One region of the Streptomyces thermocarboxydus genome, then DNA from elsewhere that is predicted to be linked to it. Evidence: riboswitches for the same ligand, from Rfam matches in the RefSeq annotation. Region 1 holds a riboswitch; the other holds the start of a gene.
What was found. Region 1 has a riboswitch for S-adenosylmethionine ahead of AY578_RS08765 (aminotransferase class V-fold PLP-dependent enzyme). Riboswitches for the same ligand answer to the same signal wherever they lie in the genome.

Region 1 (14,135 bases):
GAACTGCGCGACAGCCACGGAGGCCCCGCACCCGGCGTTGAACGGGCGCCGCTGCGCCCACCCTCCGCCACTCACGGCTTCGCTCGAGCGCGAGGTACCCCCACCGCCCTGGGGGCACCTCCCAGACCCTTAAGGCACTGGGAGAGGCACGACTGCCCGCAGCGACGGCGGCAGCCGGCCCGCAGCAGCGGGGGTGCGCTGTCAGCGGCCGCGGCTTCAGGGGCGCGGGGAACTGCGCGACCAGCCACCGACGGGCCGCAGCTGGCACCCACCAATGACGAAGCCACGCGTCCGTCGCCGCGGGCGACCGGGCTGAGCGCCGTGACGAAAATGCCGCGCCGCGGGGGTGCCGCTTCGCCCACCCGTGCCGCCCCAAGGGGCACGACTGCCCGCAGCGGCGGAGACGCCCTTCAGGGGCGCGGGGAACTGCGCGACCAACCCCCACCGCCCCCACCCGCCGACGACACCCCGCCTCACTCCGCCAGCGCGCCCCGCACGAAGTCCCGCCACCGGAGTGTGAACTCCTCCGGCGTCACCCCCAGCACACGCCCCATCGCATCCTCGACAGCCCCTTCCCGCCCCTCATGCGCCCCCACCGCGCGATAGAACTCCCCCAGCTTCTCCTCGCCCCACCGCTCCGCGATCATCCTGCACGCCAGCCAGCTCCCCTCGTACGCCCGCGCCAGCCCCTCCGCGTCCCCGGTGAAGCCGAAGTCACCGTCCTCGGGCAGCGCGTCCGGCACCTCCCCCCGCCCCACGGCGTGGGCCAGTTCCGGCGCGGCCTCGGCGGCGGTGCGGCCGGAGCCGCGGTAGCCGACCCAGTCGGCGTACCCCTCGGAGAGCCACAGCGGTGTCGCCGCCGAGGTGTGGGCGCGGGTGGCGACATGGGCGGTCTCGTGGGTGAGGACGACCTGCCGCCCCGAGTCGCCCAGCAGCCCGAAGGCATCCGGGTTCACGATCACCCGGTCCGCGGGCGCCCGCGGCCCGCCTCCCGTCGCCCCGGTGGTGACGGCCGCGATGCCCCGGTAGGAGGACGGGGGCGAGCCCAGGAGGCCCGCCATGTCCTCCAGGGTCTCCGGGACGAGGACGACGACGCCGCGGTCCCACGCGGAGCGCCAGGCGTCGGAGACGGCGGGCACGGCGCGGTCGGCGAGGGCGGCGTAGTCGCGCAGGGTCTCCTCGGACTGCCCGACGCCCAGCACCAGACTGTGCTCGCCGCGCACGGCCTGCGCGCGGCCCTGGTCCCAGAGCTGCTGGCCGGACTTCTCGGCGGGGCGGTCGGACTCCACCGACCAGTGCCCGTCGCGGTCCCGGCTGAGGCTCAGGGTGCGGGCGGTGACGACCGGGGAGCGGTCGTGGCCGTCGACCCGGTAGCTGAGGTCGGCGGCGGCGGTGGCGTGGTCGCCGGTGCGGTCCAGGGCGGTGAGGCGGTAGGACCAGTCGGCGAGGGGCACCGCGCGCAGGTTGTCGAAGCCGTCGCGGGTGCCGGTGCGGGCGAAGGCGGCGGCGTCCCGGTCGAGGACGGCCTCGGCGCGCCGGTCGAGGAGGGACTGCACCTCCGCGCGGGCGGCGTCCACGGCGGGGCCGCCGCCGCATCCCACGAGGGCGGCGAGCAGCAGGCACAACGCCGCCACCGCCGCCTGCGAAACCCGCGTTCGACCGGCCACCGTTCCGAGGGTACGGGCGCGGGACCGCGGGAGTCAGACCCTGGTGACCGAGGAGACCGGCATCATGCCGACCGGGTCGTAGCGCACGGGCGCGCCGGGGTACGGGGCGTGGATCACCTGGCCGTTGCCCATGTACATCGCCACGTGGGAGGCGTCGGCTCGGTAGAGGACCAGGTCGCCGGGGCGGGCCTCGGACAGCGGGACCTGCCGGCCGGCGTACCGCTGGGCCTGCGAGGTGCGCGGCAGCGCGACCCCGGCCTGCGCGTAGGCCCACTGCGTGAGACCGGAGCAGTCGAAGCCGTGGGGGCCGTTGGCGCCCCACACGTAGGGCCTGCCGAGGGCGGAGCGGGCGGCGGCGACGGCGGCGGCCGCGCGGCCGGAGGCGGGGGCCTCTCCGGGGCCGAGGAGGTCGGTGCGGCCTGAGCGGGAGGCGCGGTCCCAGGCGGCGCGTTCGGCGGCCGGGAGGGAGTTGAGCAGCCGGCGGGCCTCGGCGAGCTTGTGCTCCACGGTGCGTTTGTGGGTGGCGGCGGCCTTGCGGCTGCGTTCGAGGGCGCCGAGCCTCTTGGAGGCCTCGGCCCGGTCCTGGGACAGCGAGCGCAGGGTGCCGCGGAGCTTCCTCAGTTCGGCGGTCTGGTGGACGCCGATGCGGTCGAGGACGGACGCCTTGCGGAGGTAGTCCTCCGGGTCCTCGGAGAGCAGCAGGGAGAGGGCGGGATCGAGGCCGCCGGAGCGGTACTGGGAACCGGCGAGCGAACCCAGCGCCTCCCGCATGGAGTTGACGCGCTGCTGTTTGCGGGCGATGCCGTCCTGGGCGTCGGCGATCTCCCGGCGCAGGGCACCGGCGCGCTCGTCGGCCGCGTTGTAGGCCTCGGTGGCCTTCTCCGCCTCGCGGTAGAGACGGTCGACCTCGGCCCGGGTGTCCTCCTGGGGTGCGGCCGTGGCCGGTACCGCGCCGAGGGCGGTGGCGGCCGCGGAGAGCAGGCCCAGGGCGAGGGCGGTGCTCCGCTCGGACCCTGAGGACGGTGCGGTACGGCGATGGGACCCCACGGGAAGTCGCGCTCCTTCCGCTGGCGGACAGGGAAACGCGGCAGACAGTAGCCGTCGGGGCGGCCCGCGGAGCCACGGCCAGGGCGGCACACACGGTGACGCCCCGCCGTTGACCTGGGTCGCGGCGGGGCGTGGGGGTGGTGCGGGGCCTCCGGGAATCCCCCGAACGGGGGCACCCGGGGGCGATGTCCGGCAGGGCGGACCCCGGTGGGTCAGACGCGGACGCCGAACATGAAGGGGCCGCCGATGGTGTTCATCGACTCGTAGCGCACGACGGTGCCGGTGCGGGGGGCGTGGATGATCTGGCCGTTGCCCGCGTAGAGGCCCACGTGGTGCAGGTCGTTGAAGAAGAACACCAGGTCGCCGACCTTGAGCTGGTCCACCGAGTAGATCTTGGTGCCGGCGCCGGTCTGGGCCTCGGAGGTACGCGGGATGCCGACGCCGGCCTGCGCGTACGCCCAGGAGGTCAGGCCCGAGCAGTCGAAGGAGGACGGGCCGGTGGCGCCGTAGACGTACGGGGTGCCGAGCTTGCTCTGCGCGGCGGCGAAGGCGGCGGCGGCGCGGCCGGAGCCGGCCGGGACGTTGCCCGAGAGGGCGTCACGCATGCTGTCGCGGGTGGCGCGGTTCTGCTCCTCGGCGAGCTTCGCCTTCTCCTCGGCGGTGAGGGTGTTGAGCAGCTTCTGCGCGGAGGCCAGCTTGGCCTGGACCTCCTTCTTCTTCTTGCCGAGCTCGGCCCGGGTCGAGGAGAGGTCCTTGAGCTTCTCGGCGGCCTCGGCGCGCTGCTGGGCCAGTTCGCGCTGCTTCTCCTGGATCTTCTTCAGCGAGTCGACCTGCTGGGCGCTCAACTGGTCCAGGGTGGACGCCTTGTCGAGGTAGTCGTCCGGGTCGGCAGAGAGGAAGAGCTGGACGGAGGGGTCGATGCCGCCGCTGCGGTACTGGGCGCTGGCCATCGAACCGAGGCCGTCGCGCAGGTCGTTGAGCTCCTGCTGCCCCTTGGCGACGTTGTCCTGGATGGTGGAGATCTCCTTCTGGAGCTTCTCCTGCTTCTCCTTGGCCCCGTTGTACTTCTCGGTGGCCTGCTCCGCCTGCTCGTAGAGCTTGTCGACCTTGGCCTTGACCTCGTCCTTGCTCGGCTTCTCGCTGGGGGCCGCGTTGGCGGCCTGCGAGCTCATGACGACGGCAGCAGCGGCAGCGGTGGTGAGCACGGTCACGCGTGCGCGGCTCGGCTGCTTGGGACGACGGTGGGACGCCACGGAGACGAGCTCCTTCTCGGGAGAGTGATCGCGCGAGCGAGGGTTCGAAGGCAGACCCTAGTGATTCTCTTGTGATCAGTTCAAATCCCCGGGCACAAAATCTCCGCTACAGCGCGTTTATTACGTGACAACTCACCTGCAGTGACGCCGTCCTGACGCTACGTTGCGTGAGGGTTCCGTCAATTCAGGCATTGAGCCTGTACGTTACACGAGGGACGGAAGTGCTCAGATACTAAGAAAGCCTTTTGAGGAGCACGGCGGACGCGACGGGGCGCGCGCCGGCGCGTGCGACCCCGTCGGCGACCTCACGGTCGGTGGAGGCGACGATGACGGGCCGCCCCGGCGGCTCGGCGCGCACGAGCTGGCGGATCAGCTCGTCGGCGGTGACGCCCGGCTTGGAGAACAGCACCCGCACCCCGCGCGGCGGCGCCAGCAGCACCGGCGCGGCCAGTTCGGCCCCGTCGAAGACGCAGGTGACCTCGGCGCCGGTCTGGGCGGCGAGCTGCGCGAGCTGGCCGAGCAGCCGCAGCCGCTGCTTCTCCAGCGGCATCTGCGGATAGCCGGTCTTGGTGACGTTGTAGCCGTCGACCACCAGATGCGCCTGCGGCAGGGCGAGGAGCTGGTCGAGGACGGCCGGGTCGTCCTCGGACAGCGCGCGGGCGGCGATGTCCTTGGGGGTCATCCGGCCCGGCTCGACGGCGTCCACGGTCTCCGCGGGCCGCACGGAGACGGGAGGCAGCGCCAGTTCGCGCCGCAGCCCCTGGGCGGCGTCGAGGACGGTGTCGAGCAGCAGCCGCACACGCATGTCCTCGACGCTGCGGCCTTCACGGGCGGCACGGCGGGCGGCCTCCAGGGCGGCCTCGGTCTCCCCGAGCCGGGCCTTGAGGCGCCGGGACTCGCTCTCGGCGGCGGACACCTGGGCCTGGCTCTCGGCGCGCACCGCGTCCATCTCGCCGCGCAGCTTGCGCAGGGCGGCCTCGCCGCGCTTGACGTCGGCGAGGGCGGACCGCAGCTTGCGGTGCAGGGAGTCGGTCTCCTTCTTCGCCGCGTCCAGCTCGGCGCGCAGCCGCTCGGTCTCGGAGCGGGTGTGCTCGCGGGCGCGGTCCAGTTCGGCGCGCAGCCGCTCCAGCTCGGCGCGGGTCTCCTCGTCGGCGCGCTCGGCGTCGGCGCGCTGCGCCTCCTCGCCGGCGGCGGTGACCAGCTTGACCCAGCCCGGCGGGCGGAGCACGTAGGCCGCGGCCGCCACATCGAGCGGGTCCGCGGCCGGGGGCGGGGAGCCGGAGTCCAGGGCGCCGGTCAGTTCCGGCTCGGCCTCTCTGAGCTTCTCCCCGATCCGCTGCCGGAACAGCGGATCGGTCTCCAGCGCCGCGGCCATCGCGTTCCCGGCGAACTTGGCGCGGCGGGTCGGGGTGAACCGGGCGTACTGCCGCAGCTGCGCGGGAAGCTCGGCGACGGTGAGCCCGCCGAAGCCGTCCGCGACGATCTGGACGACCCTGCGGCGCACCCCGTCGGGCAGCGGACGGTCGAGCACCTCGGCGGCGCCGTCCTGCGGCCCCCCGCCCGTGGTCTCCACCATCCGTCACACCCCAATGCCTGTGTGCGGCCCCGTCCGCGGGGTCGCCGTCAGCGGGGCCCGCCCCTTGTCAGGAGCCGGCGCCCGGCCTGTCCACGAGTTCCACCTGGTCCACGGCGTTGCACCAGCGGCACCGCACCGACTCGATCGTCTCATCGAGCACCTCGCGCTCCTCGACCTTGGGCTCTCCGGCCAGATCGAGGTGCACGTACTCGACGACCTTCGACGAGCGGGTGACGTCGAAGCGGGTGAGGTTGCCGCAGAGGGTGCAGCGCCACCGCGTCGAGTCCGTCGGCAGGGGAACCGTCATCGTGGCTGTTCGCCTTTCTCCAGTGTCCTTGACGCACCGGGCGGCCGGTGCGTGTGGCTCGTAACCCTACGGCCTGCCGGGCCCGCGCCGCCCGCCCGTCCACGGCGGCGAGGCGATTCGCGCGGGTGCGTCCGGTTACGTCATGCTCTGTACCCATGATCCGCAACTGGACCGCGTCGGCGGCCGGGGCGCTGAGGACCACGCCCGCCCCGGTCACCCGCACCCTGATCGTGCTGTGCTGCCTGGTCTTCCTGATCGGGCCGGCCTCGGAGCTGCACCCGGGGCACGGTTCCGGGGACGAGCTGCTCGCCGCGCAGCGTGACTACTTCCGCCGCTGGGGCGTGATCCCCGCAGACCTGTTCGACGGGTCCCCCGCGGCCGCCCTCACGCCCGCCACGGCGCTCTTCGTGCACGGAAGCTGGGTGCATCTGCTGGGCAACATGCTGTTCCTCCACGTCTTCGGGCCGATGACCGAGGCACGGCTGGGCCGGGTGCGGTTCACCCTCTGCTACGCCGGCTGCGGCTACCTCGCCCTGCTGGGGTACGCGGCCGCCAACACCGGCTCCGAGCGGTCCCTGGTCGGTGCCTCGGGGGCGATCTCGGCGCTGCTCGGAGCCTTCCTGTTCCTGTTCCCCCGCGGGCGGGTCACCAGTCTCCTGCCGTTCGCCTTCTTCCTGCCGGTACGGCTGCCGGCGTGGGCGGTGCTGCCGTTCTGGGCGGCGCTGCAGTGGGCGGCGGCCGGGCGCTCCGCGGAGGGCGGGCCGGGGGTGGCGTACCTGGCGCACCTGGTCGGGTTCGCGCTGGGCTTCGGCTGCGCATGGGTGTGGCGCGGCGGGGCGACTACAGTGAAGTCCGCCCCTGCTCCGGCCCCCGAGGGAGAGAACCAGCCGTGATCACCGCGATCGTCCTCATCAAGACCAGCGTGGACCGGATCCCCGAGATCGCGGAACAGATCGCCGCGCTGGACAGCGTCAGCGAGGTCTTCTCCGTCACCGGCACGTACGACCTGATCGCGATGGTGCGGGTGCGGGAGCACGAGGATCTCGCCGAGGTGATCCCCGGCAGGATCAGCAAGATCCCTGGTGTCGAGGGCACGGACACGCATGTGGCGTTCCGGACCTACTCGCAGCACGATCTCGAGGCGGCCTTCGCCATCGGGCTGGACAACTGACCGTCCCGGGGCTCCGCCCCGGACCCCGCTCCTCGAATGCCGGAGGGGCTGATTCAGCCCGTCCGGCGTTCGAGGACGTGGCCCTCGGACGAGGTCACGCCCGCCCGGACGGGTCCGGCACGCACCGCCCGTCCACCGTCCGGTACGTCCACCGCGCTCCGTCCCGCACCAGCTCCCGCACCGCCCGCACGAACCGTGCGACATGCTCTTCCGGCGTCCCGGCGCCGAGACTCACACGGATCGCGTTCAGCGCCCCCGCCTCCGGCGCCCCGCACTCCCCCGCGCCGCCCGTGTCGCCGCCCAGCAGCCTCCGCACCAGCGGGTGCGCGCAGAACAGCCCGTCCCGGACGCCGATGCCGTACTCGGCGGACAGCGCCGCCGCGAAGTGGGAGCTGTTCCAGCCGTCGACCACGAAGGACAGCACCCCGACCCGGGGCGCGTCATCGCCGAACAGGGACAGGAAGCGCACTTCCGGCACGTCCGCCAGCCCCTCCCGCACCGCGCGCACCAGCACGTCCTCCCGCTCGGCCAGCGCGTCGAACCCCGCCTCGGTGAGCGCCTTGCAGGCGGAGGCGATGGCGTAGGCGCCGATGACGTTGGGCGAGCCGGCCTCGTGGCGGGCGGCGGTCTCGTGCCACTGGACGTCCACTCCCCCGTCCTCGCGCCGGGCGACCGTACGGCTGGCGCCGCCGCCGGCGAGGTACGGCTCGGCCGCGCGGAGCCAGTCGGCGCGGCCGGCCAGGACGCCGGAGCCGAAGGGCGCGTACAGCTTGTGCCCGGAGAAGGCGACCCAGTCGACGCCGAGGTCCCGCACGGACACCGCGCGGTGCGGGGCGAGCTGGGCCGCGTCGAGGACGATGCGGGCGCCGTGCGCGTGCGCGGCGGCGGCGAGTTCGCGGACCGGCCACAGCTCGCCGGTGACGTTGGAGGCGCCGGTGACGCAGACCAGGGCCGGGCCGTGGGGGTCGCGGTCGGCGAGGGCGCGCTCCAGGGTCTCCACGGCCTGCGCGGGGCTGTCGGGGGCGTCGAGGAACGTCACCCGGCCCGCTCGCCGCCACGGCAGCAGCGCCGCGTGGTGCTCGGTCTCGAACACGAAGACCTCGCAGCCGTCGGGGAGGGCGGCGGCGAGCAGGTTGAGGGAGTCGGTGGTGGAGCGGGTGAACACCAACTGGTCGTCGGCGCGGCAGTCGAGGAACTCGGCGACGGTCCGGCGGGCGTTCTCGAACAGGTCGGTGGAGAGCTGGGAGAGGTAGCCGGCGCCGCGGTGGACGCTGCCGTAGTAGGGCGCGTAGGCGGCCACGTCGTCCCAGACGCGCTGGAGGGCGGGGGCGCTGGCGGCGTAGTCGAGGGCGGCGTAGGTGACCTCGCCGCCGGTGACGAGAGGGACGGCGACGTCCCGGCCGAGGACGGGCAGCGGGGCGCAGACGGACGGCTCGGCGGCGACGGTGGAGGTTTCGGCGACGGTGGCGGCAGCAGCAGGCATGACGGAACTCCCGTAGGCAGGGGGATTCCTCGCGCGAGCGGGCGGCCCGACAACGGCGCGCGCTCCAGCGCGGAGGTGAAAGTGAAAAGGGGATGCGGAAGCGGGGCTCGGAGCCCTAACTCATTCGCTTGCTCACAGAGAACTCCTCGACGACCAGGACCCCTGGTGTGCGAGGGGTCCGCGCTTGCCGTGAGCCCTGCTGCTCACGGCCTGGTCTTCACCCGGGGCACCCCGCCACGGACGGAGGGTTGCCGGACAGCCGGCCGGGGCCTGATGGCTGTCACTCATGACCTGAGAGGGAACGTACGTGAGGTGACGGCCGTCCCGCAACCCGTATCCGGATGGCGGGACGGCCGTACCGCGTCTACGCGTTGGTGGCGGCGACCCAGCGGTCGAGGACGCGCCTGGCGGCGCCGGAGTCGATGGACTCGGCGGCCTTCTCCATACCGGCGCGGATCTGCTCGGTGAGCGTGCCGCTGCCGGGCTCCAGGGCCACCAGCGCCGCCGCGGAGTTCAGCAGCACCGCGTCCCGTACGGGGCCGCGTTCGCCGTCGAGGAGGCGGCGGGCGACCTCGGCGTTGTAGGAGGCGTCGGCGCCGCGCAGCGCCTCCACCGGGACCAGCTCGACGCCGACGTCACGCGGGTCGAAGGTCTCCTCGGTGACCTTGCCGTCGCGGACCACCCACACCCGGGAGGTGCCGGTGGTGGTCAGCTCGTCCAGGCCGTCGTCGCCGCGGAACACCAGGGAGGAGTGGCCGCGTCCGGCGAACACCCCGGCCATGATGGGCGCCATCCGGGCGTCGGCGACGCCGACCGCCTGCGCCTTCACCTTCGCCGGGTTGGCGAGCGGGCCGAGGAAGTTGAACACGGTGCGGACGCCGAGCTGGCCGCGGGCGGCGGCCACATGGCGCAGCGCCGGGTGGAACTTCACCGCGAAGCAGAAGGTGATGCCGGCCTCCTCGGCGACCTCGGCGACCCGGCGCGGGGTGAGTTCGAGGTTGACGCCCAGCTTCTCCAGCACGTCGGAGGCGCCGGATGCGGAGGACGCGGCGCGGTTGCCGTGCTTGACGACCTTCGCGCCGGTGCCGGCGACGACGATCGAGGACATGGTGGAGATGTTGACCGTCTTGGCGCCGTCGCCGCCGGTGCCGACGATGTCGACGGTGGCGCCGGGCACCTCGATGACGTTGGCGTGGTCGTAGAGCGCCCGTACGCAGCCGGTGATCTCGTCGACGGTCTCGCCCTTGGCCCGCAGGGACACCGCGAACCCGGCGATCTGCGCGTCGGTCGCCTCGCCGCGCATGATCAGGTCCATCGCCCAGGCGGCCTCGTCGGCGGTCAGGTCGCGGCCGTCGAGCAGGGTGTTCAGCAGGGCGGGCCAGGAGCGGCCCGCCGCGGTGTCGCCTCCAGCGGGGGTCACAGCGCTCATGGTCGCTCCTGACGGTCGTAACGGGTCGTCGGGGACCGGAAAGGTCCCGCACCCACCCTATCCAGCCCGGGACACGGCGAAGGGCCCCCGTCCGCAGAACGGACGGGGGCCCTTCGCTGTCGTGTGGCGACGTGTGGAGCCTCGGGGATCAGTGGTGGCCGTGGCCGCTCGTGATCTCCTTGTACTCCTCGACGGTCGGCTTCGGGATCTGCGACTCCTCGCCGTAGAACCCCTTGCTGAGCTTCGCGCGCAGCTTCTCGGTGGCCTTCACCTTGCGCCGGACGCCGTTCTCGTCGACCTCCGGGCCGAGCTCGAGCGGCTTGGGCTGCTCGTGCGCGGTGAGGGTGTACAGCTGCTCCTGGCTGAGCGGCTCGTGGACCTCGATGAACTCACCGTGCGGCAGGCGCTTGATGATGCCCGACTCGCGGCCGTGCAGCACCTTCTCCTTGTCCCGGCGCTGCAGGCCGAGGCAGATCCGCTTGGTGACGACGAACGCCACCACCGGGGCGACGAAGAACGCGACCCGGACGAACCAGGTGATGGCGTTGATCGACAGGTGGAAGTGCGTGGCCCAGATGTCGTTGCCGCCGCCGACGAGGAGCACGAAGTACAGCGTGATCCAGGCGACGCCGAACGCGGTGCGCGTCGGGGCGTTGCGCGGGCGGTCCAGGATGTGGTGCTCGCGCTTGTCGCCGGTGACCCAGGACTCGATGAACGGGTACACCGCGATGGCGACCAGGACCAGCGGGAAGATCATCAGCGGGATGAACACGCCCAGGACGAGCGTGTGACCCAGGAAGTTGATCTCCCAGCCCGGCATGACACGGATCAGGCCCTCGGAGAAGCCCATGTACCAGTCCGGCTGGGCGCCGGTGGACACCATGTCCGGGCGGTACGGGCCGAGCGCCCAGATCGGGTTGATCGTGGCGATCGCCGAGACGGCCGCGAGCACACCGAAGACCAGGAAGAAGAAGCCTCCGGCCTTGGCCATGTACACCGGCAGCAGCGGCATGCCGACCACGTTCTTGTTGGTCTTGCCGGGGCCCGCGAACTGCGTGTGCTTGTGGTAGAAGACCAGGATCAGGTGCGCCACCACGAGGCCGAGCATGATGCCCGGCAGCAGCAGGACGTGGATCGAGAAGAACCGGGCCACGAAGTCGTCGCCGGGGAACTCGCCGCCGAAGAGGAAGAACGAGATGTACGTGCCGACGATCGGCACGGACAGGATCGCGCCCTCCATGAAGCGGATACCGGTGCCGGAGAGCAGGTCGTCCGGGAGCGAGTAGCCGGTGAAACCGGTGAACATGCCGAGGACGAACAGCAGGAAGCCGAACAGCCAGTTGATCTCACGCGGCTTGCGGAACGCGCCGGTGAAGAACACGCGCATCATGTGCACGAACATGCCGGCCAGGAAGACCAGGGCCGCCCAGTGGTGGATCTGCCGGATGAGCAGACCGCCGCGGACGTCGAAGCTGATGTCCAGCGTCGACTTGTAGGCCTCACTCATCAGCTGGCCCTGCAGCGGGATGTAGCTGCCGTGGTACTCCACCTCGTTCATCGACGGGTGGAAGAACAGGGTCAGGTACACACCCGTGAGGATGATGATGAGGAAGCTGTAGAGGCAGACCTCGCCCAGCATGAACGACCAGTGGTCGGGGAAGATCTTGCGCATGTTGGCCTTGGCCAGGGAGTAGATCCCCAGCCGGCCGTCGGCCCAGTCGGCGACCCGCTCGCCGGCCGGCGCCTTCCCGCGTGCGCGGGATTCGGTGCTCGTCGTAGTACTCATCCGCGCTCCCAGAAAGCAGGGCCGACGGGCTCGTCGAAGTCGCCGAGCGCCTCGAGGTAACCCTCGTCGTTCACGCCGATGCGCAGCTGCGGCAGCGGGTGACCGGCGGGACCGAAGATCACCTTGGCACCGTCGGAGAGGTCGAAGGTGGACTGGTGGCAGGGGCACAGGGCGTGGTGCGTCTGCTGCTCGTACAGGGAGATCGGGCAACCGACGTGGGTGCAGATCTTCGAGTAGGCCAGGATGCCCTCGTGCGACCACTCCAGCGAACGCTTGTCCTTGATGTCGTCCGGCTGGATGCGGACCAGCATCAGGGCGGCCTTGGCGATCTCCGTCTGGAACTCGTGGTCGTGCTCCTCCAGGCCCTCGGGCTTGGCGAAGGTCAGCGAACCCACGACCAGGTCCGACGGACGCAGCGGCTCGTTGGTGTTCATGTTGACGAGCAGCTTGCCCTTGGACCACAGGGTGTGGCGCAGCTTCGTGCCGGGCAGCGGGCCGAGGTCACGCAGCAGGACCACGCCGGAGAGCGGGAACAGGGCCAGCGCGCCGAACATGGTGTTGCGGATCAGCTTCCGGCGGCCGAGCGCCGACTCCTTGGCGCCCTGGCGGAAGTCGTCCATGACCTTCGCGCGGGTCTCGGGAGCGGCCTCGATCGGGTGACGCTCGTCGGCCAGCTCATGGTCCGACATCAGCGTGCGGGCCCAGTGGACCGCGCCGGCGCCGATGCAGAACAGGGCGAGGCCGAGCGTCATGCCCAGCGCGAAGTTCAGCGCGCTGATGTGACCGATCGGCCAGATGAAGACCGACTTGTCGACCGGGATGGTCACGTACGAGGCGATGAAGCCGACGGTGGCCAGCATCGACACCGTGAACAGCAGGGCGACCACACGCTCGGACCGCTTGGCGGCCCGCTCGTCGATGTCCTGCACCCGCGGCTCGTGGGGCGGGAGGCCCGGGTCTGCGAACGGGTTCTGCTCGTCCGCGAGCTTCACCGCGCCCTGGCTGGTGTCCTGCGCTGCGGGCAGGTTCTCTTCGGGAATGTCTTGGCTACTCATGACTTCTTGGCCTTTGCGGTCCGAGCGGCGACCCAGACGGCGACCGCGATCAGCGCGCCGAGTCCGAAGACCCAGGCGAACAGACCCTCGGAAACGGGGCCGAGGCCGCCCAGCGACAGGCCGCCGGGGCTCTCGGTCTCATCGCCGTTGACCGCGTTCAGGTACGCGATGACGTCCTTCTTGTTCTGCTCCGACAGCGTGGTGTCGGGGAAGGAGGGCATGTTCTGCGGGCCGGTGAGCATGGCCTCGTAGATGTGCTTGGGCGCGACGCCCTCCAGGCTCGGGGCGTACTTGCCGTGCGTGAGCGCACCGCCCTTGCCGGTGAAGTTGTGGCACTGCGCGCAGTTGTTGCGGAACAGCTCGCCGCCCTTGGCCGCGTCGGCGCCCTCGGGGCCGTACTGCTCCTCGGTCGGGACGGCCGGGCCGGCGCCCAGGGAGGCGATGTACGCCGCCAGCTGGTCGATCTCGGCCTGGGAGTAGATGTTCTTCTTCCGCGGGACCTGCGCGCCCTGCGAGGTGGCGGCCGGCATACGGCCGGTGCTCACCTGGAAGTCGACCGCCGCGGCGCCCACGCCCACCAGGCTCGGGCCGTCGGACGTGCCCTGACCGCCGGTGCCGTGGCAGCTCGCGCAGCCGACGGTGTAAAGCTTCTTGCCCTCCTCGATGGTGAGGGACTGGGCGGTTTCGTCGGCCTGCGCCTTGTCCGCGGGTGCGAACACGGCGTACAGCCCCCCGGTGCATGCCAGCGCGAGGAGTAGGACGACGAGCGCCGCCAGCGGATGGCGTCGTCGTGCGGAGAGCTTTTTCACGGATTACCCCGGTGTCAGGATCTTCTGCGTCGATGCTTCTGTTGGGTGCGCTGCGGTCAGCGCGCGCGGATGAGGGCCCGCCTACTTGATCATGTAGATCGTGGCGAAGAGGCCGATCCAGACGACATCGACGAAGTGCCAGTAGTAGGACACGACGATGGCCGCGGTCGCCTGCTCGTGGGTGAACCTCCGGGCCGCGTAGGTCCGGCCCAGGACCAGCAGGAAGGCGATCAGGCCGCCCGTCACGTGCAGGCCGTGGAAGCCGGTGGTCAGGTAGAAGGCCGAGCCGTACGGGTCGGAGGAGAGGGACAGTCCCTCGTGCTTGACCAGCTCGGTGTACTCGAAGACCTGGCCGCCGATGAACACCGCGCCCATGATGAAGGTGACGATGAACCAGCCCCGGAGCTTCTTCACGTCACCGCGCTCGGCGGCGAAGACGCCGAGCTGGCAGGTGAGCGAGGAGAGCACCAGGATCGTGGTGTTCGTCGCCGAGAACGGGAAGTTCAGCAGGTCGGCCTTCTCCGACCAGAAGTCGGGTCCGGTCACCGATCG
Region 2 (14,135 bases), 1.3 Mb from region 1:
GCGGCGGTGCCGGTCGTGACGGATTCTTCGGGTGCGTCGGACATGAGGGAGGTCTCCGGAAGAGTATGTCTCTGCTTGACTCAGGCAACTTTATGCTCCTTGATTGACGCAAGCAAATGAAAAGTGCGTGACGGTCGCATGACATGGAGCACGCAACACAAAGGCGCGGCACCCCTGACCAGGGGTGCCGCGCCTCGGTCCGCGGGCCGCGCCCGGACTCGGCTCAGCTCAGCTCAGCTCAGCGACGTGAGCGACGCCGCGTCGTACGACGTCAGCTCGTCGAAGCGGCCGGCCAGCACCTTCGCCGCCCACTCCGGGTCCTGGAGGACCGCGCGGCCCACCGCGACCATGTCGAACTCGTCCCGCTCCAGACGGTCGAGGAGGTCGTCGATCCCGCGCAGTTCGGCGCCCTCACCGAGGAACGCGCGGCCGAACTCGCCGTCCAGGCCCACCGATCCGACGGTGATCGCCGGACGGCCCGTCAGCTTGCGGGCCCAGCCGGCCAGGTTGAGGTCGGAGCCGTCGAACTCCGGGAGCCAGTAGCGGCGCGTGGACGCGTGGAAGGCGTCGACGCCGGCCGTGGCGAGCGGGGCGAGGATCGCCTCCAGCTCCTGCGGGGTCTCGGCGAGCCGGGCGCCGTAGTTGTCGGACTTCCACTGCGAGAAGCGGAAGACCACCGGGAAGCCGGGCGACACCGCCGAGCGCACGGCCTGCACGATCTCAACGGCGAACCGGGTACGGGCCACCGGGTCGCCGCCGTAGGCGTCGGTGCGGCGGTTGGTGCCCGCCCACAGGAACTGGTCGATGAGGTAGCCGTGGGCGCCGTGCAGCTCCACGCCGTCGAAGCCGATGCGCTCGGCGTCGGCCGCCGCCTTGGCGAACGCCGCCACGACGTCGTCGATGTCGGCCTGGGTCATGGCCTTGCCGCCCTCGGTGCCGTCCAGGCGCAGCCCCGACGGGCCGACCGCCGGCGCCTCCGGGAAGGGCGGCTTCCCCTGCTCGCGGACCGTGCCGACGTGCCACAGCTGCGGCATGATGCGGCCCCCGGCCTCGTGCACCGCCGCCGCGACCTTCGCCCAGCCGGCCAGCTGGTCCTCCCCGTGGAACCGGGGAATCCGGTCGCTCATACCGGCGGACGGGTGGTCGACGTACGTGCCCTCGGTGACGATCAGCCCGACCCCGGCGGCGGCCCGGCGCGCGTAGTACGACACGACGTCCTCCCCCGGCACGCCGCCCGGCGAGAACTGACGGGTCATGGGCGCCATGACGATGCGGTTGGGCACGGTCAGCCCGTTCAGGGCGACCGGCCGGGCCAGGATCTCGGCGGCACGTCCGGTGGTCTCGGAGGCGGCGACGGTCATCAGGAGGGCTCCTCGCGGATACTCGACGGTATGTGTACGTGCATGGAACGCACCCTTCGTCGAACCCGCGCGACGCGACGGTCATTCCCGTCCCTCCCCCGGCCGCACCTGTGACGCCGGTCACCCTGTGAGGCGTCCGGACACGCCGAAGGGCGGCACCCCCTGTGCGGGGAGTGCCGCCCTCCGGTCTTCGGACGGGTCCGAACCTGACGGGTCAGGCTCAGAAGTCCATGTCACCGCCCGGCATGCCGCCGCCGGCCGGGGCCGCGGCCTTCTCCGGCTTGTCGGCGATGACGGCCTCGGTGGTGAGGAACAGCGCGGCGATCGACGCGGCGTTCTGCAGCGCGGAGCGCGTCACCTTGGCCGGGTCGATGATGCCTTCCTTGACCAGGTCGACGTACTCGCCGGTCGCGGCGTTCAGGCCGTGGCCCGGGGTCAGGTTGCGCACCTTCTCCACCACGACACCGCCCTCGAGGCCGGCGTTCACGGCGATCTGCTTCAGCGGGGCCTCGAGCGCGAGCTTCACGGCCTGGGCGCCGGTCGCCTCGTCACCCTCGAGCTCCAGCTTCTCGAACACCTGGGAGGCCTGCAGCAGGGCCACGCCACCACCGGCGACGATGCCCTCCTCGACGGCCGCCTTGGCGTTGCGCACGGCGTCCTCGATGCGGTGCTTGCGCTCCTTGAGCTCCACCTCGGTGGCGGCGCCGGCCTTGATGACGGCCACACCGCCGGCGAGCTTCGCCAGGCGCTCCTGCAGCTTCTCGCGGTCGTAGTCCGAGTCGCTGTTCTCGATCTCGGCGCGGATCTGGTTCACGCGGCCCTGGACCTGGTCGGCGGAGCCGGCGCCGTCCACGATGGTGGTCTCGTCCTTGGTGATGACCACCTTGCGGGCCTTGCCCAGCAGGTCGAGGGTGGCGTTCTCCAGCTTGAGGCCGACCTCCTCGGAGATGACCTCGCCGCCCGTGAGGATGGCGATGTCGCCGAGCATGGCCTTGCGGCGGTCACCGAAGCCCGGGGCCTTGACGGCGACGGACTTGAAGGTGCCGCGGATCTTGTTGACGACCAGGGTCGACAGGGCCTCGCCCTCGACGTCCTCGGCGATGATCAGCAGCGGCTTGCCCGACTGCATGACCTTCTCCAGCAGCGGGAGCAGGTCCTTGACCGAGGAGATCTTGGAGTTGGCGATCAGGATGTACGGGTCGTCGAGGACGGCCTCCATACGCTCCATGTCGGTGGCGAAGTACGCCGAGATGTAGCCCTTGTCGAAGCGCATACCCTCGGTGAGCTCCAGCTCCAGACCGAAGGTCTGGGACTCCTCGACGGTGATGACGCCTTCCTTGCCGACCTTGTCCATGGCCTCGGCGATGAGCTCGCCGATCTGGACGTCGGCGGCGGAGATGGACGCCGTGGAAGCGATCTGCTCCTTGGTCTCCACGTCCTTCGCCTGCTCCAGCAGGGCGGCGGAGACCGCCTCGACGGCCTTCTCGATACCGCGCTTCAGGGCCATCGGGTTGGCGCCGGCGGCGACGTTGCGCAGGCCCTCCTTGACCAGGGCCTGGGCGAGAACGGTCGCCGTGGTCGTACCGTCACCGGCGACGTCGTCCGTCTTCTTGGCGACTTCCTTGACCAGCTCGGCGCCGATCTTCTCGTACGGGTCCTCGAGCTCGATCTCCTTGGCGATGGAGACACCATCGTTGGTGATCGTGGGGGCGCCCCACTTCTTCTCGAGGACGACGTTGCGGCCCTTGGGGCCGAGCGTCACCTTCACGGCGTCCGCGAGCTGGTTCATGCCGCGCTCGAGGCCGCGCCGCGCCTCCTCGTCGAACGCGATGATCTTGGCCATGTGAAGTGGTCCCTCCAGGACTGGGGGTGATTCCTTCGGACCGCGCCCGCGCCCGCGACGGACGGCTCGCCGGCCGGGTGGTTCCTTGCCCCACCTGACCTGGCGGGCCTCACCGACCCGGTCCTTCGTTGTCACTCTCACCTTCAGAGTGCTAACGCCAATGATTAGCACTCGACCCCCGAGAGTGCAAGGCGCTTCGGCGGCGCGTAGGCGTGCGCGCCAGATGTACCAAGGGGTTGCGCCCCCACTCAGCCGCGGGCGAACACGCCGGGTCCGGGCACGACGAAGGGCCCGCACCCCGGGGGGTGCGGGCCCTGTCGCCGGCAGAAGATGTCGCGTGCGGCTGGTAGCGCGTTCAGGCGGTGACGCGAACCATGTCGGCCTGCGGGCCCTTCTGACCCTGCGAGATCTCGAATTCGACCCGCTGGCCCTCTTCAAGGGTGCGGTAGCCGTCCATCTGGATGGCGCTGTAGTGGACGAAAACATCCGCACCACCGTCGACCGCGATGAAGCCGTACCCCTTCTCCGCGTTGAACCACTTGACGGTGCCCTGAGCCATGCCTAACTCCCCTATTACTGGCCCTTGCACAGATCCACACTTCGCGGACCCGGGTCAGACCTCACCCCCCAACGGTTGGGGGCGTGCGCCGGAACGCGTCGACCGCGGCTGAATGTATCTGTCCAACTGCCGTCTGCAACAGGTCAATCGGACGAGAAATCTGGACGCCACCGGTCCGGAATGTGGCAAGAATTCGCCAGAATTCAGGGCAAGTCGGGCCGGGCAAAGGTGACAAAAGCCGCGAAAGGAGCCCGCACTTTGGCTACATCCAGTCGGGTCTGCGGCAGGAATTCAGGGTTCCCGATCTTCGGATCGGGAGCGCGTTCCCCAACTCTACCGCGCTCAACCCCATGGAATTGCCCCCTCCGCATCTCTCACGGAGGGGGCAATGCCATAAACGCTCGGTAACGGTCATTACCGAAGGTAATGATCAGCCTCCGGCGACCGCCGGAATGATCGAGACGCCGGCGCCCTCGGGGGTGGCCGTCTCGAGCCCCTGCTCGAAGCGCACGTCGTCGTCGTTGACGTACACGTTCACGAACCGGCGCAGCTTGCCCTGGTCGTCCAGGACGCGGGCGGCGATGCCCGTGTGGTTCTTCTCCAGGTCCTGGATGACCTCGCCCAGGGTGGCCCCCTCGGCGACGACCTCGGCCTTGCCACCCGTGTAGGTGCGCAGGATGGTGGGGATGCGGACGGTAACGCTCACTTTTGAACCTCCGGTCGGATGACGTACTCAGGGGCGCGGGGCCGTGCTCGATGTGCGGCTACCGCCGCGTGGGCGCGAAGAACCCCCACTGGCCCGCGGACGGCAACGAAGCTGCTAGACGAGCCCAGCCTCACGGAACGACTCCAGACTGGGCCGGATCGTCGCCGTGAGCCCCGTCCCCGCCACCGCGTCCAGCGTCTTGAGCCCGTCCCCGGTGTTCAGCACCACGGTCGTGAGGGACGGATCCAGCAGCCCGTCCTCGATCAGCTTCTTCGTCACGCCGACCGTGACCCCGCCCGCGGTCTCCGCGAAGATCCCCTCCGTGCGCGCCAGCAGCTTGATCGCGTCGACCACCTGCGCGTCCGTGACGTCCTCCACGGCGCCGCCCGTGCGCCGGGCGATGTCCAGCACGTACGGCCCGTCCGCCGGGTTGCCGATCGCCAGCGACTTGGCGATGGTGTCCGGCTTCTGCGGGCGGACGACGTCGTGCCCCGCCTTGAAGGCGGTGGACACCGGCGAGCACCCCTCGGCCTGGGCGCCGAAGATCTTGTACGGCTTGTCCTCGACGAGCCCGAGCTTGATCAGCTCCTGCAGCCCCTTGTCGATCTTCGTGAGCTGCGAGCCGGAGGCGATCGGGACGACCAGCTGGTCGGGCAGGCGCCAGCCGAGCTGCTCGCAGATCTCGTACGCGAGGGTCTTGGAGCCCTCGGCGTAGTACGGCCGCAGGTTGACGTTGACGAAGCCCCAGCCCTCGCCGGCCGGGTCGCCGATCAGCTCGGAGCAGAAACGGTTCACGTCGTCGTAGTTGCCCTCGATGCCGACGAGCTCGCCGCCGTAGACGGCGGCCATGACGACCTTGCCCTGCTCCAGGTCGTGCGGGATGAACACGCAGGAGCGGAAGCCGGCCCGGGCGGCGGCGGCGCCGACCGCGCCGGCCAGGTTGCCGGTGGAGGAGCAGGACAGCGTGGTGAAGCCGAAGGCGCGCGCGGCCTCCAGGGCCTGGGCGACGACGCGGTCCTTGAAGGAGTGCGTGGGGTTGCCGGAGTCGTCCTTGACGTAGAGGCCGCCGGTGACGCCCAGCTCGCGGGCCAGGTTGTCGGCCTGGACGAGCTTGGTCCAGCCGGGGTTCAGGTTGGGCTTGGTCGCCACGTCCGCGGGGACGGGCAGCAGCGGCGCGTAGCGCCAGATGTTCGCAGGACCCGCCTCGATGCGCTTGCGGAGCTCTTCGGTGTCGTACCCGGAGAAGTCGTAGGCGATCTCCAGCGGGCCGAAACACTCCTCGCAGGCGAAGACGGGGCCGAGGGGCACACGGTGGCCGCACTCGCGGCAGGACAGCGCGGCGGCGGGACCCAGGTCTACGGAGTTCGCGGAGTCGGTGGTGCTTGCAACAGTCTGCACAGCCATGGAGGCGAGGCCCTTTCTCCTCATCTTCCTCACGACGCACTTCGCCGCGAGACGGATTTGGCACCTTCCCTAGCCGGGAGCCTCGCCACGTCCGCGTGACAGGAACCGACTGGAGGGTTGCCGGGGCTTCATCGGGCCGTATCCCTCTGCCCCTCTGGATGAGCGGTGTTCAGTTGTGCGCCGTGCGACCCCGGGATGCGGGGCCCGTCGGCGTTGTTCAAGACTGTAACCGAAGGCCCGGACGGCGGAGCGAGCCGTCCGAACCCCGAGATGGATCACCGGCCAGTGAGGAGCCCGGACCGTGCTGGAAGAAGTCGAGCGCTGGCTGATCGAGCGCTCCTGGTCGGTCGCCGACCGTCCCCTGCACCGGGTCCTGGCGGCGAAACGGGCCTCGGGACAGTCGGTGAGCGTGGTGCTGCCCGCGCTGGACGAGGAGGCCACCGTCGGGGAGATCGTCTCCGTCATCCGGCACGACCTGGTGCTCCAGGTGCCGCTGGTCGACGAGGTCGTGGTGATCGACTCCGGCTCGACCGACCGCACCTCCGAGGTGGCCGCGGCGGCGGGCGCGAGGGTGGTGCACCGGGACTCGATCCTGCCCCGGATACCGGCCGTGCCCGGCAAGGGCGAGGTGCTGTGGCGGTCCCTGCTGGTCACCCGCGGCGACATCGTGTGCTTCGTCGACGCCGACCTGAAGGACTTCTCCTCCGACTTCGTCACCGGCGTCGTCGGCCCGCTGCTCACCGACCCCGGCATCCAGCTCGTGAAGGCCATGTACGACCGGCCGATGACCCGGGCCGACGGGAGCACCACCGGCGCCGGCGCCGGACAGGGCGGCCGGGTCACGGAGCTGATGGCGCGCCCGCTGCTCAACATGCACTGGCCGCAGCTCGCCGGGTTCGTGCAGCCGCTGGGCGGCGAGTACGCGGCCCGCCGCAGTCTCCTGGAACAGCTCCCGTTCCCCGTCGGGTACGGCGTCGAGCTGGGCATGCTGGTCGACGCGCTGCACCTGGTGGGCCTGGACGCGCTGGCGCAGGTGGACGTGGGCGTGCGCAAGCACCGGCACCAGGACGGGCAGGCGCTGGGCCGGATGGCCGCCGCGATCTACCGCACCGCCCAGCTGCGGCTGGCCCGCGCACATCTGCTGCGGCCCTCGCTGACCCAGTTCGAGCGCACCGGGGACGCCTTCGAGCCGCGCACGTACTCGGTGGACACCGAGGAGCGGCCGCCGATGACGGACATCGCGGAGTACCACGCGCGCCGGGTGGCGTGACCCTGCCGGGCCGCCCCGTGCCCCCGGGGTGGCCCGACCCCGCCGGCCGGCCCGGTGCGGCCGGGTGGCCTGACCTCGTCCACGCCCGGCCGGTGTGACGCACCGGCACGTTTGAGGCCCGGGGGGCCGGGCTAGGTTGAGGCGTATGGCTTCAAGCTTCGGTGCAGCTCAGGTGCTGGTCGCCTCCAACCGGGGGCCCGTGTCGTACGCGGTCGCGGACGACGGTTCGCTGAGGAGCAAGCGGGGCGGCGGAGGACTGGTCTCCGGCCTCTCGGCCATCGGCTCCGGATCGGGCTCGCTGTGGGTGTGCTCGGCACTGTCCGACGGCGACCGCGAGGCCGTGCGGCGCGGCGTCGCGGTGGACGGCGTGCGGATGCTGGACATCCCGGCCGACGTGCACGCGGACGCCTACAACGGCATCGCGAACTCGGTGCTGTGGTTCGTCCACCACATGCTGTACCAGACTCCGCTGGAGCCGGTGTTCGACGCCGAGTTCCGCCGCCAGTGGGCGTCGTACGAGACGTACAACCGCGCGTTCGCCGAGGCGCTGGCCGAGGAGGCCGCCGAGGGCGCGGCCGTGCTGGTGCAGGACTACCACCTGACCCTGGTCCCCGGCATGCTCCGCGAGCTGCGCCCCGACCTGCGCATCGGGCACTTCTCGCACACGCCGTGGGCGCCTCCCGAGTACTTCGCGCTGCTGCCCGACGACATCGCGCGGCAGGTGCTGCGCGGCATGCTCGGCGCCGACCGGCTCGGCTTCCTCACCCGCCGCTGGGCGGACGCGTTCACCACGTGCTGCGAGCGGTTCGCGGGCGGGCTCGGCGACACCCGCATCGGGGTGCACGGCCTGGGCGCCGACGCGGACTTCCTGCGCGCCCGCTCGCACGAGGCGGACGTGGACGAGCGGATGGCAGCCCTGCGGGAGGAGATCGGCGAGGGCCGCCAGGCCATCGTCCGGGTCGACCGCACCGAGCTGTCCAAGAACATCGTGCGCGGCCTGCTGGCGTACCGGCGGCTGCTCGACGACCGGCCCGAGTGGCGCGAGCGCGTGGTGCACGTCGCCTTCGCCTACCCGTCCCGGCAGGACCTCGCCGTCTACCGCGACTACACGGCCGAGGTGCAGCGGGTCGCCGAGGAGATCAACGAGCAGTACGGCACCCCCGGCTGGCGCCCGGTCGTGCTCCACGTCAAGGACGACTTCGCCCGCTCGCTGGCCGCGTACCGGCTGGCCGACGTGGCCCTCGTCAACCCCATCCGCGACGGCATGAACCTGGTCGCCAAGGAGGTCCCGCTGGTCTCCGACGCGGGGTGCGCCCTGGTGCTGTCCCGTGAGGCGGGCGCCCACGAGGAGCTCGGCGAGGACGCGATCACCGTCAACCCGTACGACGTGGTCCAGACGGCTCAGGCCCTGCACGAGGCGCTGTCGATGCGTCCCGAGGACCGCACGGAACGCAGCAAGCGGCTGGCCGCGGCGGCGACGGCGCTGCCGCCGGCGCGGTGGTTCCTGGACCAGCTCGAAGCGCTGCGTGGATAGGTTGGGGCGCATGGCCAGTCAGACGGATTCCACGGACCCCGGCGACCTGCCGACGCCCTCCACGCAGGCCGGGCGGGACGGACTCGACGCGCTTCTGGCCCACCCGGGCAAGGCGCTGATCGGGCTCGACTTCGACGGCACGCTCGCGCCGATCGTGCCCGACCCCGAGCAGGCCCGCGCCCACCCGGACGCGGTGCCGGCGCTCGCCGCGCTCGCCCCGAAGGTGGCCTCGGTGGCGGTCGTGACGGGTCGCCCGCCGGGTGTCGCCGTACGGCACGGCGGTTTCGCGGGCGTGCCCGGTCTCGAGCACCTGGTGGTGCTCGGCCACTACGGCGCCGAGCGCTGGGACGCGGTCACCGGTTCCGTCACCGCCCCCGCCCCGCACCCCGGCGTCGCCGCCGCCCGCGCGGAGCTGCCCGGGCTGCTCGACCGGGTGGGGGCGTGGCAGGGCACGTGGATCGAGGAGAAGGGGCGCGCGGTCGCCGTCCACACCCGCAGGGCGTCCGACCCGCAGGCCGCCTTCGAGGCGCTGCGCGCTCCGCTGACGGACCTCGCGACGCGGCACGGTCTTGTCGTGGAGCCGGGGCGGCTGGTGCTGGAGCTGCGGCCGCCGGGGATGGACAAGGGGGTCGCGCTGCTGGAGTACGCGCGGGAGATCGGGGCGGGGTCGGTGTTGTACGCCGGGGACGACCTGGGCGACCTCGCCGCCTTCACGGCGGTGGACAAGCTCCGTGCCTCAGGCACGCCGGGGGTGCTGGTGTGCAGCGGCAGCGAGGAGGTCACGGAGCTGCGTGACCGGGCCGACCTGGTGGTGGACGGGCCGGCGGGTGTGGTCCGGCTGCTCCGGGCGCTGGCGGCCCGGCTCCCCTGACGAGGGGTTCCGCCCCCGCCGCCCCTTCCCGTCCCGTCCCTGGCCAGCGGGCTGGAATCAGCCCCTCCGGCGTTTGAGGAGCGGGGTCCGGGGCGGGGCCCCGGGGTCGGGTATGTCACCGCTCGCCGCGACGCGCCTCCCGCACCCGCCGCAGCCGGTTCACCGTCACGGGATCGTGGGCCAAAGCCCGCGGATCATCGAGCAGCGCGTTCAGCAGCTGGTAGTACCGCACCGGCACCAACCCCAACTCCTCCCGGATCACCCGCTCCTTCACCCCGGGCGACACGACCCCCCGCCGCTCCAGCGCGAGCACCGCCCGCTCCAGCTCGCCCAGTTCCTCACCCTCACCCATGCCGGCAGGCTAACCGCTACCCCGCGCTGTCCGCCCGCACAGCGGCCGCCTGCAGCTCCCCCAGCACGTCCTCAGGGCTGCCCCCCGGCTCCACGGCCCGCCCGATCTTCTGCTTGATCGCCGCGTTCACCGCGGCCCACGACGTCTTGCCCACCGGATACAGCTGCGACAGCGGCAACTGGTCGAGGAACGGCTTGAGTTCCTTGTCCTGCCCCGACGCCGCCATCGCCCGCGACGCGGAGTTGGTGACCGGCAGCAGGTCGTACTCGCGGGAGAAGTCGAGCACGTTCTCCTCGCTGTAGACGAAGTCGAGGAAGTCCCCGATCTCGTCGCGGTGCCCGTTCTTCTCGAACGCCATCATCCAGTCGGCGACGCCCAGCGTGGAGGGCGTCTCGCCGTCGGCGCCGGGGATCGGCACCATGCCGTACTTCACGCCCTTCTTCTTCGCCATCTCCATCAGCGAGGGGTGCCCGTTGAGCATGCCGACGTCCCCCGCGGCGAACGCCTGGAACGCCTTCGCGCGGTCGAGCTTGCCGGGGGCGACGGGCCCGGTGAGGCCCTTGCCGACGAGTTCGTCCCGCAGCCAGCTGAAGGTCTCGACGTTCTCCGTGGAGTCGATGCCGTAGGTGCCGCCGATGTCGGTGTAGCCTCCGTCGCCGCTGAGCAGCCACTGGAGGGTCTCGGCCTGCGCCTCCTCGGGGCCGAGGGGGAGCGCGTACGGGAACTTCACCCCGTTCGCCTTGAGCGCCTCGGCGCATTCGACCAGCTCGTCCCAGGTCTCGGGCGGGGTGAGCCCGGCCTCGGCGAAGAGGGACTTGTTGTAGAACAGCAGCCGCGTGGAGGCGGCGAACGGCATGCCGTACTGCACGCTGTTGAGCTCGCCCGCGCCGGAGAGCTGGGAGAGGAAGTCCGCCTGGACGGGGATGGAGAGCAGGTCGCCGGCGCGGTAGAGCAGGCCCTGGGAGGCGTAGTCGGCGTACGCGCCGATCTGGGCCATGTCCGGCGGGCTGCCGGCGTCGACCATCTCCTTGACCTTGCGGTCGACGTCGTTCCAGGAGTAGACGCTGACGTCGATGTCGACGTCGGGGTGGTCGGTCTCGTACCGCTCGACCAGGCCGGCCCAGTACTTCTTGCTGCTGTCGGCGGCGCCGTTGCCGTAGTCGGCGGCGACCAGTGTGAGGGTCACGTCGGAGGAATCGCCGCCGACCCCGCATCCGCTCAGGACCGCTGCCAGTCCCAGCGCGGACACCGCCGCGATCGTCCTTGTCCTGACCCGCCCTCGCACGTGCTCTCCCCTGGTCCGGCGCCGCGCGCCATCCGTAGTTCCGATAATCGGATTAAGGTCTACACCACGTGAGTGGACTAGACCTCTTGTGGGTCCACGGGCCACACTGTTCCCCGTGAAACATGTCATCGCCCTCGACGTGGGCGGCACCGGGATGAAGGCCGCCCTGGTCGGGGCGGGCGGCGAGCTGCTGCACCAGGCCCGCCGTCCCACCGGCCGCGAGCGCGGCCCGGACGCGGTGGTCGAGGGCATCCTCGGCTTCGCGGCGGAGCTCCGCGCCCACGGCATCCGCGCCCACGGCGAACCGGCCTCGGCCGCCGGCGTCGCCGTGCCCGGCATCGTCGACGAGGCGGAGGGCGTCGCGGCCTACGCCGCCAACCTCGGCTGGCGCGACGTGCCCCTGCGCGCCCTGCTCTCCGAGCGGCTCGGCGGCGTCCCCGTGGCCCTCGGCCACGACGTGCGCACCGGCGGCCTCGCCGAGGGCCGCATCGGCGCCGGGCGCGGCGCCGACCGCTTCCTCTTCGTTCCGCTCGGCACCGGCATCGCGGGCGCCATCGGCATCGACGGCAAGGTCGAGGCCGGCGCGCACGGCTTCGCCGGCGAGATCGGCCACATCGTCGTACGGCCCGGCGGCACGGAGTGTCCGTGCGGTCAGCGCGGCTGTCTGGAGCGGTACGCGTCCGCGTCGGCCGTGAGCCGGGCGTGGGCCGAGGCGAGCGGCGACCCGGACGCGGACGCGGCGGACTGCGCCAAGGCCGTCGCCTCGGGCGACGAGCGGGCCGTACGGGTGTGGCAGGAGGCGGTGGACGCGCTCGCCGACGGGCTGGTCACCGCGCTCACCCTGCTGGACCCGCGCACGCTGATCATCGGTGGCGGGCTCGCCGAGGCGGGGGAAACCTTGTTCACACCGCTGCGGGAGGCCGTCCGGCGGCGGGTCACCTTCCAGAAGCTGCCGTCCCTGGTCCCCGCGGCCCTCGGGGACACCGCCGGATGCCTGGGCGCGGGACTTCTCGCCTGGGACCTGATCGGGACCGGGACCACCGATCCCTCGGCCGAGACCACTGACCCCTCGGAGGTAACCACCTGATGGCCCCCACCAAGGTTCTCACCGGTGCCCGGGTGGTCCTGCCCACCGGGACCGTGGACGACGCCCGCGTGACCGTCGAGGGCACGCGCATCGCGGCCACGGAGCCCGGCACGTCCCCCGCGGAGGGGACGGCCGGGACGGTCGACCTGCGCGGCCACTGGCTGGTCCCCGGCTTCGTCGACATCCACAACCACGGCGGCGGCGGGGTGTCCTTCGCCGGCGGCACCGCCGAGGACGTCCTCCAGGGCGTCCGCACGCATCTGCGCCACGGCACCACCACCGTGGTCGCCTCCGCCGTCACCGGCGACCTCGACTTCCTCGCGCGGCACGCGGGGATGCTGGCGGAGCTGGCCCAGCAGGGCGACATCGCCGGCATCCACTTCGAGGGGCCGTTCATCTCCCCCTGCCGCAAGGGCGCCCACGACGAGACGCTGCTGCGCGACCCCGACCCGGCGGAGGTCCGCAAGCTGATCGACGCGGCCCACGGCCACGCCCGGATGATGACGCTCGCCACCGAACTCCCCGGCGGCCTGGACTCCGTGCGGCTGCTCGTCGAGCACGGGGTGATCGCCGCCGTCGGCCACACCGACGCCACCTACGAGCAGACGGTGGCAGCCGTCGACGCGGGCGCGACCGTCGCCACCCACCTGTTCAACGCGATGCCGCCGCTCGGCCACCGCGCCCCCGGACCGATCGCCGCGCTGCTGGAGGACGAGCGGGTCACCGTCGAGCTGATCAACGACGGCACGCATCTGCACCCGGCGGCCCTGCAGTTCGCGTTCCACCACGCGGGCCGCGACCGGGTCGCCTTCATCACCGACGCGATGGACGCGGCCGGCTTCGGCGACGGCCGCTACATGCTCGGCCCGCTGGAGGTCGAGGTCGCGGACGGCGTGGCCCGGCTGGTGGAGGGCAACTCGATCGCGGGCTCCACGCTCACCCTGGACCGCGCCTTCAAGCGGGCGGTGACGGTGGACGGGCTGCCCGTCGAGGACGTCGTCGCGGCGGTCTCCGCCAACCCGGCGCGGCTGCTCGGCCTGTCCGACCGCATCGGCTCTCTGGAGCCCGGAAAGGACGCCGACCTGGTCGTCCTGGACGACGCCTTCGAGCTGGTCGGCGTCATGCGCAAGGGGGAATGGGCGGTCGCGCCCCAACTGGTCTGATCCGTCCCCGGGATCGGCCCACAGTGGCCTTTCCCGGGGGTGGGCCGACCGCCTTCCTTTTGGCATGATCGTGACCCCGGGGCCACGGAAGGCAGGCAAGAGGGGGAGGTCGGCCCGGTGATTCTCACGGTCACGCTGAACACCGCTCTCGACATCACCTATCGCGTCCCGTCCCTGCGGACGGGCGCCTCCCACCGGGTCTCCGAGGTGCTGGAACGCCCCGGCGGCAAGGGCGTCAACGTCGCCCGGGTACTGGCCGCGCTCGGCCACGAGGTGACCGTCACCGGCTTCTCGGGCGGCCCCACGGGACGCGTCCTGCGCGACCGCCTCGCCGAAGTGCCGCGCCTCACCGACGCGTTGCTCCCGGTCTCCGGCGCCACCCGCCGCACCGTCACCCTCGTCGACGACCGCACCGGCGCCACGACCCATCTCAACGAGCCCGGCCCGGACATCACCCACGCCGAGTGGTCCGCGTTCCAGGAGGTCTACGAGGACCTGCTGGCGTCCGCCTCGGCGGTGGCCCTGTGCGGCAGCCTGCCCCCGGGCGTCCCGGTCGGCGCGTACGCGGGACTGTGCCGCACGGCCCGCGCGGCCCGGGTACCGGTGCTGCTCGACACGAGCGGGGCGGCGCTGCGCCGCGGGGTGGCCGGGCGGCCGGACTTCCTGAAGCCCAACACGGAGGAGCTGGCCGAACTCACCG

Region 2: another riboswitch for S-adenosylmethionine. It lies ahead of thrC (threonine synthase); the one in region 1 lies ahead of AY578_RS08765 (aminotransferase class V-fold PLP-dependent enzyme).

Annotation. Positions count from the first base shown of each region.
Region 1 is NZ_CP058273.1:1,868,545-1,882,679, forward strand. It holds gene AY578_RS08730 (lipoprotein) at 474-1,667, opposite strand; gene AY578_RS08735 (C40 family peptidase) at 1,701-2,714, opposite strand; gene AY578_RS08740 (C40 family peptidase) at 2,927-3,967, opposite strand; gene AY578_RS08745 (NYN domain-containing protein) at 4,200-5,543, opposite strand; gene AY578_RS08750 (hypothetical protein) at 5,611-5,850, opposite strand; gene AY578_RS08755 (rhomboid family intramembrane serine protease) at 6,006-6,743, shown strand; gene AY578_RS08760 (Lrp/AsnC family transcriptional regulator) at 6,740-7,021, shown strand; gene AY578_RS08765 (aminotransferase class V-fold PLP-dependent enzyme) at 7,116-8,504, opposite strand; SAM riboswitch class IV at 8,680-8,796, opposite strand; gene trpD (anthranilate phosphoribosyltransferase) at 8,869-9,933, opposite strand; gene qcrB (cytochrome bc1 complex cytochrome b subunit) at 10,082-11,719, opposite strand; gene qcrA (cytochrome bc1 complex Rieske iron-sulfur subunit) at 11,716-12,774, opposite strand; gene qcrC (cytochrome bc1 complex diheme cytochrome c subunit) at 12,771-13,583, opposite strand; gene ctaE (aa3-type cytochrome oxidase subunit III) at 13,665-14,135, opposite strand, start outside.
Region 2 is NZ_CP058273.1:3,178,766-3,192,900, forward strand. It holds gene AY578_RS14520 (MFS transporter) at 1-44, opposite strand, end outside; gene AY578_RS14525 (NADH:flavin oxidoreductase) at 234-1,361, opposite strand; gene groL (chaperonin GroEL) at 1,582-3,204, opposite strand; gene AY578_RS14535 (cold-shock protein) at 3,560-3,763, opposite strand; gene AY578_RS14540 (ubiquitin-like small modifier protein 1) at 4,194-4,469, opposite strand; gene thrC (threonine synthase) at 4,584-5,873, opposite strand; SAM riboswitch class I at 5,891-6,038, opposite strand; gene AY578_RS14550 (glucosyl-3-phosphoglycerate synthase) at 6,175-7,143, shown strand; gene AY578_RS14555 (alpha,alpha-trehalose-phosphate synthase (UDP-forming)) at 7,289-8,677, shown strand; gene otsB (trehalose-phosphatase) at 8,688-9,548, shown strand; gene AY578_RS14565 (DUF3263 domain-containing protein) at 9,664-9,900, opposite strand; gene AY578_RS14570 (extracellular solute-binding protein) at 9,917-11,185, opposite strand; gene AY578_RS14575 (ROK family protein) at 11,301-12,272, shown strand; gene nagA (N-acetylglucosamine-6-phosphate deacetylase) at 12,272-13,435, shown strand; gene AY578_RS14585 (1-phosphofructokinase family hexose kinase) at 13,553-14,135, shown strand, end outside.